Regions from separate parts of the Mesorhizobium sp. BR115XR7A genome, predicted to be linked through region 1. Evidence: predicted binding sites of a transcription regulator. Region 1 holds the regulator's gene; the other holds the start of a gene.

Evidence for each region. Region 1 encodes PhoB, which activates phosphate uptake and scavenging genes when phosphate is short. Its sites were predicted from a motif close to TGTCATNNANCTGTCAT; they were not measured.
Region 2: LB557_RS07600 (acid phosphatase) is a predicted target of PhoB. The motif match lies at 3,619-3,635, and genes of this name have one in related genera.

What each region holds. Positions count from the first base shown of each region.
Region 1 is NZ_JAIUHW010000005.1:236,714-242,324, reverse strand. It holds gene pstC (phosphate ABC transporter permease subunit PstC) at 1-216, shown strand, start outside; gene pstA (phosphate ABC transporter permease PstA) at 220-1,071, shown strand; gene pstB (phosphate ABC transporter ATP-binding protein PstB) at 1,068-1,871, shown strand; gene phoU (phosphate signaling complex protein PhoU) at 1,897-2,604, shown strand; gene phoB (phosphate regulon transcriptional regulator PhoB) at 2,624-3,313, shown strand; gene LB557_RS12880 (ROK family protein) at 3,316-4,551, opposite strand; gene xylF (D-xylose ABC transporter substrate-binding protein) at 4,816-5,611, shown strand, end outside.
Region 2 is NZ_JAIUHW010000003.1:141,788-147,398, forward strand. It holds gene LB557_RS07580 (PLP-dependent aminotransferase family protein) at 1-38, opposite strand, end outside; gene LB557_RS07585 (GNAT family N-acetyltransferase) at 215-673, opposite strand; gene LB557_RS07590 (hypothetical protein) at 773-1,267, opposite strand; gene LB557_RS07595 (DUF922 domain-containing Zn-dependent protease) at 1,326-1,961, shown strand; gene LB557_RS07600 (acid phosphatase) at 2,009-3,544, opposite strand; gene LB557_RS07605 (cytochrome-c peroxidase) at 3,759-5,000, shown strand; gene LB557_RS07610 (GIY-YIG nuclease family protein) at 5,194-5,481, opposite strand.

The DNA.
Region 1 (5,611 bases):
TTCGTCATCGGCAACGCCCACCGGATCAGCGCCTCGCTGTTCGCGCCGGCAACGACGATCTCGGCAACCATCGCCAACGAATTCACCGAAGCCGTCGGCGATCTCTACACTTCCTCGTTGGTGGCGCTCGGCCTGATCCTGTTCGTCATCACCTTCCTCATCCTTGCCATCGCCCGCTACATGCTGATGCGCATCGATGCCCGTACCGGAGTCTGACCGATGTCGACAGCCGCATCGCTTCACCAGAGCCGCAAGCGCAAGAACGGCGTGATGATGACGCTCTGCGTCGTCGCCGCCGGCATCGGCCTTGCCTGGCTGGCGCTGATCCTCGGCGCGCTGCTCTATAAGGGCCTGTCGGGCGTTTCGCTCTCAGTGTTCACGGAAATGACCCCGCCGCCCGGTGATGCCGGTGGCCTGCTCAACGCCATCTACGGCAGCATCGTGATGACTATTATCGGCATCGTCGTCGGCACGCCGATCGGCGTGCTGGCCGGCACCTACATGGCCGAATATGGCCGCTTTTCGAAGCTCACCACCGTGGTGCGCTTTATCAACGACATCCTGCTGTCGGCGCCCTCAATCATCATCGGCCTGTTCGTCTACGAATTGATGGTACGGCCGATGGGGCATTTCTCGGCCATCGCCGGTGCCGTGGCACTGGCCATCCTGGTCATTCCCGTCGTGGTGCGTACCACCGAGGACATGCTCAACCTTGTGCCGAACGCTTTGCGCGAGGCCGGCACGGCGATTGGCGCGCCGCGCTGGGTGGTGATCCGTTCGGTGGCCTACCGCGCGGCGATGTCCGGCATCGTCACCGGCATATTGTTGGCCATTGCCCGCATTTCCGGCGAGACGGCGCCGCTACTCTTCACAGCGCTCAACAACCAGTTCTGGTCGAGCAATCTCAATGCGCCGATGGCCAGCCTGCCGGTGACCATCTTCCAGTTCGCTCTCAGCCCTTACGAGGAGTGGCAGCAACTGGCGTGGACCGGCGCACTCATAATCACATTGACGGTTCTCGCGCTCAGCATCTTTGCGCGCAGCCTGACCGGACGCAGAGAGGACAAATGAGCCAGATGTTGTCTCCAGACATGACGATTGCGACAGAGGCAGCCGCCAAGGCGAAGATCGAGGTCAAGAACCTCAATTTCTACTACGGCCAGTCGAAGGCGCTGAAAGACATCACCTTGTCGCTGCCCGAGCGCAGCGTGACGGCCTTCATCGGACCGTCGGGTTGCGGAAAGTCGACGCTGCTGCGCGTCTTCAACCGCATCTACGAGCTCTACCCCAAGCAGACCGCCGAGGGTCAGGTGCTGCTCGACGGCCAGAACGTTCTCGACCGCTCGCAGGACCTCAACCTGTTGCGCACCAAGATCGGCATGGTGTTCCAGAAGCCGACGCCGTTCCCGATGTCGATCTATGAGAATATCGCCTTCGGCGTCAGGCTCTATGAGAAGATCGGCAAGGCCGAGATGGACGGCCGTGTCGAGCAGGCGTTGAAACGCGCCGCGCTGTGGAACGAGGTCAAGGACAAGCTCAACGCCAGCGGCCTCAGCCTGTCGGGCGGCCAGCAGCAGCGGCTTTGCATCGCCCGCACCGTGGCGGTCAAGCCGGAGGTCATCCTGCTCGACGAACCGGCCTCGGCGCTCGACCCATTGTCGACCGCCAAGATCGAGGAATTGATCGACGAGTTGCAGGCCGACTACACGATCGTCATCGTCACCCACAACATGCAGCAGGCCGCGCGCGTGTCGAAGCAGACGGCTTTCATGTATCTGGGCGAGCTGGTCGAATTCGACAAGACCGAGAAAATCTTCACGTCGCCTCGCGAGAAGCGCACGCAGGACTATATCACCGGCCGCTTCGGCTGATCTCACGCATACGAGGACCAGGATCATGGCCGAACACACAGTCGCAGCCTTCGACGAGGATCTCGGACAGATCAGCAGGCTGATCAGCGACATGGGCGATCTCGCCGGCACGATGGTCGGCGGCGCCACCAAGGCGCTGCTGAATTCCGACAACGCGCTGGCACAGCGCGTCGTCTCCGACGACGCCATCATGGACGCACGCCAGCGCGAACTCGATGATCGCGCCATCACCCTGATCGCCAAGCGCCAACCGATGGCCGACGATCTGCGTCATGTCGTCGGCTCGATCCGCATGGCGGGCGATCTCGAACGCATCGGCGACCTTGCCAAGAACATTGCCAAGCGCGTCGGCTCCGTCGGCCTCACCGCCACGCCGCGCGACCTGTCGCATTCCATCGACTCCATGGCGCAGCTGGTGCTGATCCAGGTGCAGGGCGTGGTCGAGGAATATGCGGCCGGCGATGCCGCCGCCCTCGCCAAGCTCAGGAATGACGACGAACGCATCGACGTCAAATACACCTCGGTGTTCCGCGAACTCCTGACCTACATGATGGAGGATCCCCGCAACATCACGGCTTGCACGCATCTTTTGTTCTGCGCCAAGAATCTCGAACGCATCGGCGACCATGTGACCAACATCGCCGAGAATGCGTATTATGTGCTGACCGGCACGCAACTGCCCGCCAACCGTCCGAAGCAGGACGAGACGGCGATGTCGGTGCCGGCGGCTTGACGGCAGGGATGATCGACCGATGATCGCGCCACGCATCATGGTGGTGGAGGACGAGGAGCCGCTGGGCGTGCTCCTCCGCTACAACCTGGAGTCCGAGGGTTACCAGGTCGAGGTGGTGACACGCGGCGACGAAGCCGAGATACGCCTCCAGGAAAACGTGCCCGACCTCCTGGTGCTCGACTGGATGGTGCCGGCGGTTTCCGGCATCGAACTCTGTCGGCGCCTGCGCATGCGGCCCGAGACGGAGCGACTGCCGATCATCATGCTGACGGCGCGTGGCGAGGAGAGCGATCGCGTGCGCGGCCTCTCGACCGGCGCCGACGACTATCTGGTCAAGCCGTTCTCGACGCCGGAATTCATGGCCCGGGTCAAGGCGCTGCTGCGCCGCGCCAAGCCGGAAGTGCTGTCCAGCGTGCTCAAGGTCGGCGACATCGTGCTCGACCGCGAATCGCACCGGGTCTATCGCAAGAAGAGCGAGATCCGGCTCGGACCGACCGAGTTCCGGCTGCTCGAATTCATGATGCGCCATCCTGGCCGCGTGTTCTCGCGCAGCCAGTTGCTCGACAATGTCTGGGGCGAGACGATCTACATCGACGAGCGCACCGTGGATGTGCATGTCGGGCGCCTTCGCAAGGCGGTCAACAATGGCCGCATGCCCGATGTGATACGCACCATCCGTGGCGCAGGCTACGCAATTCGCGAGGATTGAGATCAGGCCACGTTCTTGCCGGATCTCACCTGCACGCCCGGCGCGAAAATCTCCTGGTCGACGAAGGTGAGCGCGCGCATGGCGCAGCCCTCGCGGATCAGCGGCAATTCGTTCGGCTCTGTATCGAAGGAAATCGATTTCGAATGCTGGCCGCCGGCGGTCTGGGCGATGGCCTCACGCAAGGCCGGCTCGATCAGATCGAAGGCGGCGGCGCTGACGCCGACCATCGCAACCGGCGCCGGATCGATCAGCGCGAACAAGCTGCCAAGCCCATAGCCTAGCGCCTCGCCGGCCTTGCGATAGGCCTCGCGCTCCGGTCCGTCTCTTTCGCGCGCCGTGGCCGCCAATGCGCGCATGTCGGCGTCGCTGACGTCGACCGGTTTGGCGTCCTCACCCATCTGTCCTGCATTACGCCAGATGGCATAGTTGCCGGCATAGGCCTCGACGCAGCCGCGCCGCCCGCAGCGGCAGAGCGCGCCGCCGGGGCGATGGATCATGTGGCCGAACTCGCCGCCCGAGGAATGGGTGCCGGTGAACAGCTCGCCCTTCAGCACTAGGCCCATGCCGATGCCGTGCGAGAGCAGGATGGCGATGAAGTCGTCGCGGTAGCGCTCGGGGTCGCGCCAGCGCAGCGCCACAGCCATCATGTTGCAGTCGTTCTCCATGGTGGCGGGGATGCCGAATTCGGCTTCGAGTATATCGGCGAAGGCAATGTCCGTCTGCGGCGTGATCGGCGACCACAGCATGGCGCGCGCCTCGGTGTCGGTGATGCCCTGGATCGCCAGCGCGATGCGGGCAATGCTGGCGACATCGAGGTCGGGATCCTCGAGGCGGCGCCGGACGATGGCCACGCATTCGCCGATCAGCGCCTCGCGCGACATGGTCAGCGTGTCCAGCCGGCGCTGCTCCTCCGATATCACCTGGCCGGCGTAGTCGATGACGGCGACGGAGAGGAAATTCAGCGACAGCACCACGGTCATGACCGCCGCGGCCTCGGGGTTGAGACAAAGGCCCACCTGCGGCCGGCCGCGTTTCAGTGAGCCGGCCTCGTTCGGCTTGCCTTCGCTCAGGATACCTTCGCCGATCAGATCGGCTGATATCGCCGATATGGTCGAGTGGCTCAGGGCGGTGGTGGCGGCGATCTCAGTGCGCGAGGGCTGGCCACCCCGGCGCACGGCTCCAATCACCATTGCACGGTTGCGCCGGCGCAGATCGTCGTGGCGGATTCCGACCGACATCATTCCCTCCCCGTCGCCGTGGTTCTTGACGCCCCCTCGAACACCTCCGGCAACGGGTCGAATACTGGCAGAAGCGGCTGGGGCTGTCATTTATTTATTGCGGGGCTCGAAAAAAGGCTTCTGGCACCTCAAAATGCGTCAGAATCAATGTTGACAGTGCTCAGGCGATGGACCAGTGTTTTTTCGAGGCTCGAAAAAATAGGGCCTTTGTGCCGGCCTTAGGGCCAGTTTGGTCGCGCCACACGCGGGCGCAGGGAGGATATCATGAAGAGATTCACAGTCGCCATTCTGGCGGGTGTCGCCATGTCGCTGACGCTGGCGTCGGTCGCGCAGGCAAAGGACAAGGTCATCGGCGTGTCGTGGTCCAACTTCCAGGAGGAGCGCTGGAAGACCGACGAGGCGGCCATGAAGAAGGCGATCGAGGCCGCGGGCGACAAGTACATTTCCGCCGATGCGCAGTCCAATCCCGGCAAGCAGCTGACCGATGTCGAGAGCCTGATTTCGCAGGGTGCCAATTCGCTGATCATCCTGGCGCAGGACGCGTCGGCCATCGGCCCGGCGGTACAGAAGGCGCTCGACGAGGGCATTCCGGTCGTCGGCTATGACCGCCTGATCGAGAACAAGGACGTCTTCTACCTGACCTTCGACAACAAGGAAGTTGGCCGCATGCAGGCCCGCGAAGTGTTCAAGGTGAAGCCTGAGGGCAATTACGTCTTCATCAAGGGCTCCGGCGCCGATCCGAATGCCGACTTCCTGTTCTCGGGCTCGATGGAAGTGCTGAAGGCGGCCATAGACAGCGGCAAGATCAAGAATGTCGGCGAAGCCTATACGGACGGCTGGCTGCCCGCCAACGCCCAGAAGAACATGGAACAGTTCCTCACCGCCAACGACAACAAGGTCGACGCCGTGGTCGCCGCCAATGACGGCACCGCCGGCGGCGTCGTCGCGGCGCTGACGGCGCAGGGGCTCGCCGGCACCGTGCCGGTCTCCGGCCAGGACGGCGACCACGCCGCGCTCAACCGCATCGCGCTCGGCACCCAGACCGTGTCGGTGTGGAAGG
Region 2 (5,611 bases), on a different contig from region 1:
AGCAGCTTCAACAGCTCGCGGATTTCGGAGGCCTTCATGCGCGATGAGCGCGAGGCCAGAAGGTTCAAAAGGGTCACGACACGCCTCCCCGGACGTTTTTACAATAGGTCAACCTGACTGACCTATATCCGCTTTGCCAGGCGATTTGAATAGTGCCTGAAGGGCTTCCGCTATACGCCAGTCACCGCCAGGCCCGAACCGGCACGGGTTTCCGCTAAAGGCTCTTCTTGTAACCAATATGGCTGGCACTGAAGCCGAGCCCTTCATAGAAGCGGTGCGCATCCGCTCGCCCCTTGTCGGTGGTGAGCTGCACAAGGCCGCAGCCCCGCGCCCGGCACTCGTCGATCGCCCATTCGAACATCTTCTTGCCGACGCCGTCGGAGCGCCTGCCGCTGACAACGCGAACCGCCTCGATCTGCCCGCGCCAGCCGCCCTTGCGCGAAATACCGGCAAGGAAGCTGATCTGCAAGGTGCCGATTACCTCCGCGCCATCCACGGCCACGGCAAGCAGCTGATTGGGATCGGCATCGATGGCGTCGAAGGCATCGATATAACCCTGCGCCAACGGCAACGAGGCGTCTTCGCGGGCGGCGCCCAGCGGATCGTCGGCGAGCATGGCGACGATGGCTGGCAGGTCGGAGGCTTGCGCCTTGCGGAATTGGATGTCGGTCATGGACGTGAGATACGGCCGCCCGACGCTGGCGGCAAGCCGCTGATGGAATGGAGATCAATGGGCGGCAGGACAATGAGGGGCGGCGCAACCTCTCGAGGTTCAATCCCCGTCGCCCGCGGGCTTCGCCTTGCCGCACTGCGCCAGCACCTTGCCGATTGCCCCACTGGAACCCTTCAGCGCAAAACTGATCGAACCATATTTGGCAGCGCTGACCGACACGTCCCCCTTGGACCGCAACAGGTCGAGCAGCGGGTCCCCCTTCTCCAGATCGACCACGAAATAATTGTACATCGCCTCCAGCTGCAGGGTTTTCGTCACCGTCTTGCCGTCGGCCTTGAAGTCGAAAGCGCCGCTGATGCCCGGCTCCAGTTGTTGGCCGCTGGCGCCCACATCGTAGCTCAGCACCGGTTTGTCGTAGCAATTGAGCATCAGATAGGCGTCGCCCTTCGGCCCGCCGCAGACCGAAGCGGTCAGCACGCTGCCGCCCTCGTCTTCCTCCATCTTGGCGCTCCAGCCGCCGCAGGATGCAGCGAAGGCCGATTGCGCGCCAAGCACCGCCGCCAAGGCACCGGCGGCAACGAGATTTCTTCTCATGACTTCCCCTCCGGGCCATTTGCAGCGCCCGCCGGCAGCATATAGGAAAAGCCGTTGAATGGCATTGCATGTGCCGCGCGCCTTGGAGAGAGCGGTGTTGAGAACCTTTGGTCGCCTGTATCTTCCGACCGCGGCTCTGGTGGCCTTGCCGCTCGCCGCGCATGCCGAATGGAAGCCGGTCGAGAAGGTCGAGACCTACGCCATTTCAGGCCAGTCCGGGCTCGAGCTCTACCGGTCGATTGGCGAGAACGGGCCGAATGTCGGCATTACCCGCGCCATTGCTCACACCAATTTCAAGCTGACCTGGACCAGGGATTATCAGCCGCGTGCCGGAGCCTGCGTGCTGGTCTCGGCCAAGCCAAAGCTCATCATCACCTACACCTTGCCCAGCCCCTCCTCGCCGCTGCCGTCCGCCATCCAGAAGAACTGGGAGGTTTTCCTCGCAGGCGTCAGCGCCCACGAAAAGGTGCATGGCGCGACCATTGTCGACATGGCGCGCAAGATCGAGGCGGCGACGGTCGGCCTCACCGTCCCCGACGATCCCAAATGCAGCAAGATCCGGGTCGAGATGACCAAACGCCTGTCCGCCCTTTCGCAGGCGCAGCGGCAGGCAAGCCGCGATTTCGACCGCATCGAACTCGGCCAGGGCGGCAATCTGCAAAAGCTCATTCTTGCCCTGGTCAATGGCGGCTGAGCCACCGCGCCTCGCGGCGCGGCGGCATATTCGCGGTTCGCTCCGCCCTAGCGGCTGAGATCAAGCGCGGCTGACAAATCCCCCATCGGCGGCTCGCCATTGGCGGCCAGCGCCTTGTCGCGGGCGACGATGCCCGTCAGCACCGGCAGATCGTAGCGCGCGGTGATGAAGCGCAGGATCGACGTCGTATCGTATTGCGTGTGGTCGACCGTGCCCATCCTGGCATAGGGCGAGACGATGAAGGCCGGGATGCGGTTGCCCGGGCCCCAGCGGTCGGCCTTGGGCGGCGCGACGTGATCCCAGAAGCCGCCATTCTCGTCATAGGTGACGACGACCAGCATGTGGCTCCATTGCGGGCTCTTCTCCAGATGCGCGACGAGGTCGGCCAGATGCCGGTCGCCCGATGTCACGTCGGCATAGCCTGAGTGCTCGTTGAGATTGCCCTGCGGCTTGTAGAAGGCGACCTGCGGCAGCTTGCCGTCGTCGATCGCCTTGATGAACTCGACGCCATCCAGGCCGCCATCCCTGAGATGCTCGGTGCGCGCGGCGGTGCCGGGCGCGTAGGCGGCGAAATAGTTGAACGGCTGGTGGTGGAACTGGAAGTTCGGCACCGGCGTGGCGTTCTTGCCGTCGAGGGTAGCCTGCCAGGCGCCGGCGTACCAGGCCCAGTCGACCCCCTTCAGCGACAGGAGATCGCCGATGGTGATGTCGTGCTGCGGCGGCAGCGTGGTGGGCGCGGCCGGATCGGCCAGCGCCTTGTCACCGCCCTCGGCAGGCTTGTTGGCGCTCGGCTGATAGGGCGGCTGCATGGTGTTGACGGCGTAAAAATCGGGCGTGATGGCGCCGTCATTGACGAATTTCGGCACGCCGCCCAGCGCCGACGGCGGCGAATTGTCGGCCACCTTCAAGGTCGTTCCGTCGGCCTCGACCACGGCGATCTGGCCCTTGATCGGACTCGTGTCGGCATGCGGATAGACCGGCGTACAGGCGCAGGCGAGCTGGAAATGGTTGAGGAAGGAGCCGCCAAAGGCGCCCTGGAAGAAATTGTCGGCCAGCACATATTTCTTCGCCACCTGCCACATCGGCAGGCTCGAGCCGTCATAATGGCCCATGACCAGCCCGCCGGAATCGGCCCAGGCGACGAATTTATCGTTCTTGCCGCCGTCGATCTGCATCTGCTCCTGGTAGAAACGGTGCCACAAATCGTGGGTGATGACATTGGCGCCTTCGTTGAAGCCCTTGGGATCGTCGATGGCGAAGGCCGCGTTGGCGAGATGCGCGGTCTGCGCCTCCGTCACCACGGGCGTGACGCCCTTTCCGGTCAGCCCGCCCCAGGCCGGCGGCAGTTCGGTCAGCGGCTTGCCGTCGCGGTCGAGCTGACGCGCCTGGTCGGCCGAGACATTGGCCAGTCCATTGGCGCCGGGGAAGCCACCATAAAGATTATCGAAGCTGCGGTTCTCCGCATAGATGACGACGACGGTGTCGATCTTGTCGAAGCCGGGAGGGGCGGCATTGGCGGCCGCAAGGGGAAACAAGGCCGAACCGGCCAGACAAAAGGAAGTGAGGAACTTGGGCCTCGTCATGGAAAGACCTCGTGGCTTGACTTTAACTAGAAGAGCTATTGCGCGGGAACCATAGGCAGCTAACGTGGATGCCTTGTCACCTTTGTGACATCCGCCGCCGCGGCGAACACGGTTTCGTGAGCACTGGGACCGGTCATCAATCCGTTGCACTGCGTTCTTATTTCCGGGCCAAAGCGGACCGTGCCCCATGATGACGAGACGATGGAAAAGCCTGATGATCGCGAGTGCCGCGATCTCGGCATTTGGCTTTGCCGCACCCCCGAATACGGCGGGGCCGGACGGCGTCCATCCCGGTCCGCTGTCGCGCGACCAAGCCTTCGCACGCGCCGAGGCGCTGACTGCCTTGGGGCGAAAGATGTTCTTCGACCCGGCGCTCTCGGCTTCGGGAAAACAGGCCTGTTCCTCCTGCCACGATCCGCGCCATGCCTTCGGTCCGGCCTCGGCATCTCCGGTCGAGATGGGTGGCCCGAACCTCGACCTGCCTGGCGTGCGCGCGGTTCCGTCGCTGCGCTACCTCGAGGCGGCACCCGCCTTCACCGAGCATTTCCACGATTCCGAGGACGAGGGCGACGAGAGCGTCGACAATGGCCCGACCGGCGGTCTGACCTGGGACGGCCGCGCCGATCACGGTGTGGACCAGGCGAAAATCCCCCTGCTCTCGCCCTTCGAGATGGCAAACAAGGATGCCGTGGCGGTCTCCGCCGCCTTGCGCAAGTCAGCCTATGCCGATGACTTCAAGGCAACCTTCGGCAACGATGTCTTCGACCGCCCGGACGATGCCTTCGACGCCGCCGCCGAGGCGCTTGGCACGTTCGAGCAGAGCGCGGTCGACTTCTACCCCTATTCCAGCCGCTACGACGCCTTCCTCGCCGGCAAGGCGACGCTATCGGCGCGGGAACTGCATGGCCGCGCCCTGTTCGAGGACGAGGCGAAAGGCAATTGCGCCTCCTGCCACCTCAGCGAACCGGCCAATGACGGTGAGCCGCCGCAATTCACCGATTTCGGCCTCATCGCCATCGCCGTGCCGCGCAATCCGGCCATCCCGGCCAACGCCGACCCGACCTATGTCGATCTCGGCCTGTGCGGTCCCCTGCGCACCGATTTCCGTGGCCGCACCGACTATTGCGGCCTGTTCAAGACACCGAGCCTGCGCAACGTGGCGCTGCGCAAGAGCTTCTTCCACAACGGATATTTCCACACGCTGCGCGAAGCGGTGGCCTTCTACGCCAGCCGCGACACCGACCCCGGCCGCTGGTACCCGAAAAACGCTTACGGCACGGTCGACAAATATGACGATTTGCCAAAGGCTTACTGGCCGAACTTGAATCAAGACCCGCCCTTCGACGGCAAGAAACCCGGCGACAAGCCGGCGCTCAACGATGCCGAGATCGACGATATCGTGGCGTTTCTGCAGACGCTGACGGATGCGGATCAGGCGGCGAAGCGGTCGCAGTGAACTGGGAAGCCACGCCATAGGGGTCGCTAGTTGACCTGGCGACTAATCCGAAGCCCTCCCTCGCTTCGTCATCCTAGGGCGGAGCAAGGAGCGAAGCGACGCGGCGCAGACCCTAGGATCCATGCCGCGACGCTTGCGACGGACAAAACGGTGCCGAACCTGGCTCCAAACTCCGACGAAACGCATCAAACCGCTACCAACCTGTTCCGCGAAACAGCTCGAACCATTCCGGATTGGTCTTCTCGATCAGTTCGATCTTCCATTGTCGCGACCAGCGCTTCAGCGATTTCTCGCGTTGAATGGCGTCACGAATGTCGAAATGTTCCTCGTACCAGACCAACCGCTGCACACCGTAGCGCCTGGTGAAGCGCGAACCTTCGCCGGATTTGTGCTCCGGCATGCGGCGACCGAGATCGTTGGTGACACCGATGTAGATGGTGCCGCCCTTCTGGCTCGCGGTCATGTAAACATAGCCGGTCATGCGTTGACGGTAACCGCCAACCCGTCCGGGGACTATCCTCGTTCGCCGTATTTTTTCGGCCCACGTCGCGGCATGGATCCTAGGGTCTGCGCGGCGTCGCTTCGCTCCTTGCTACGCCTAGGATGACGAA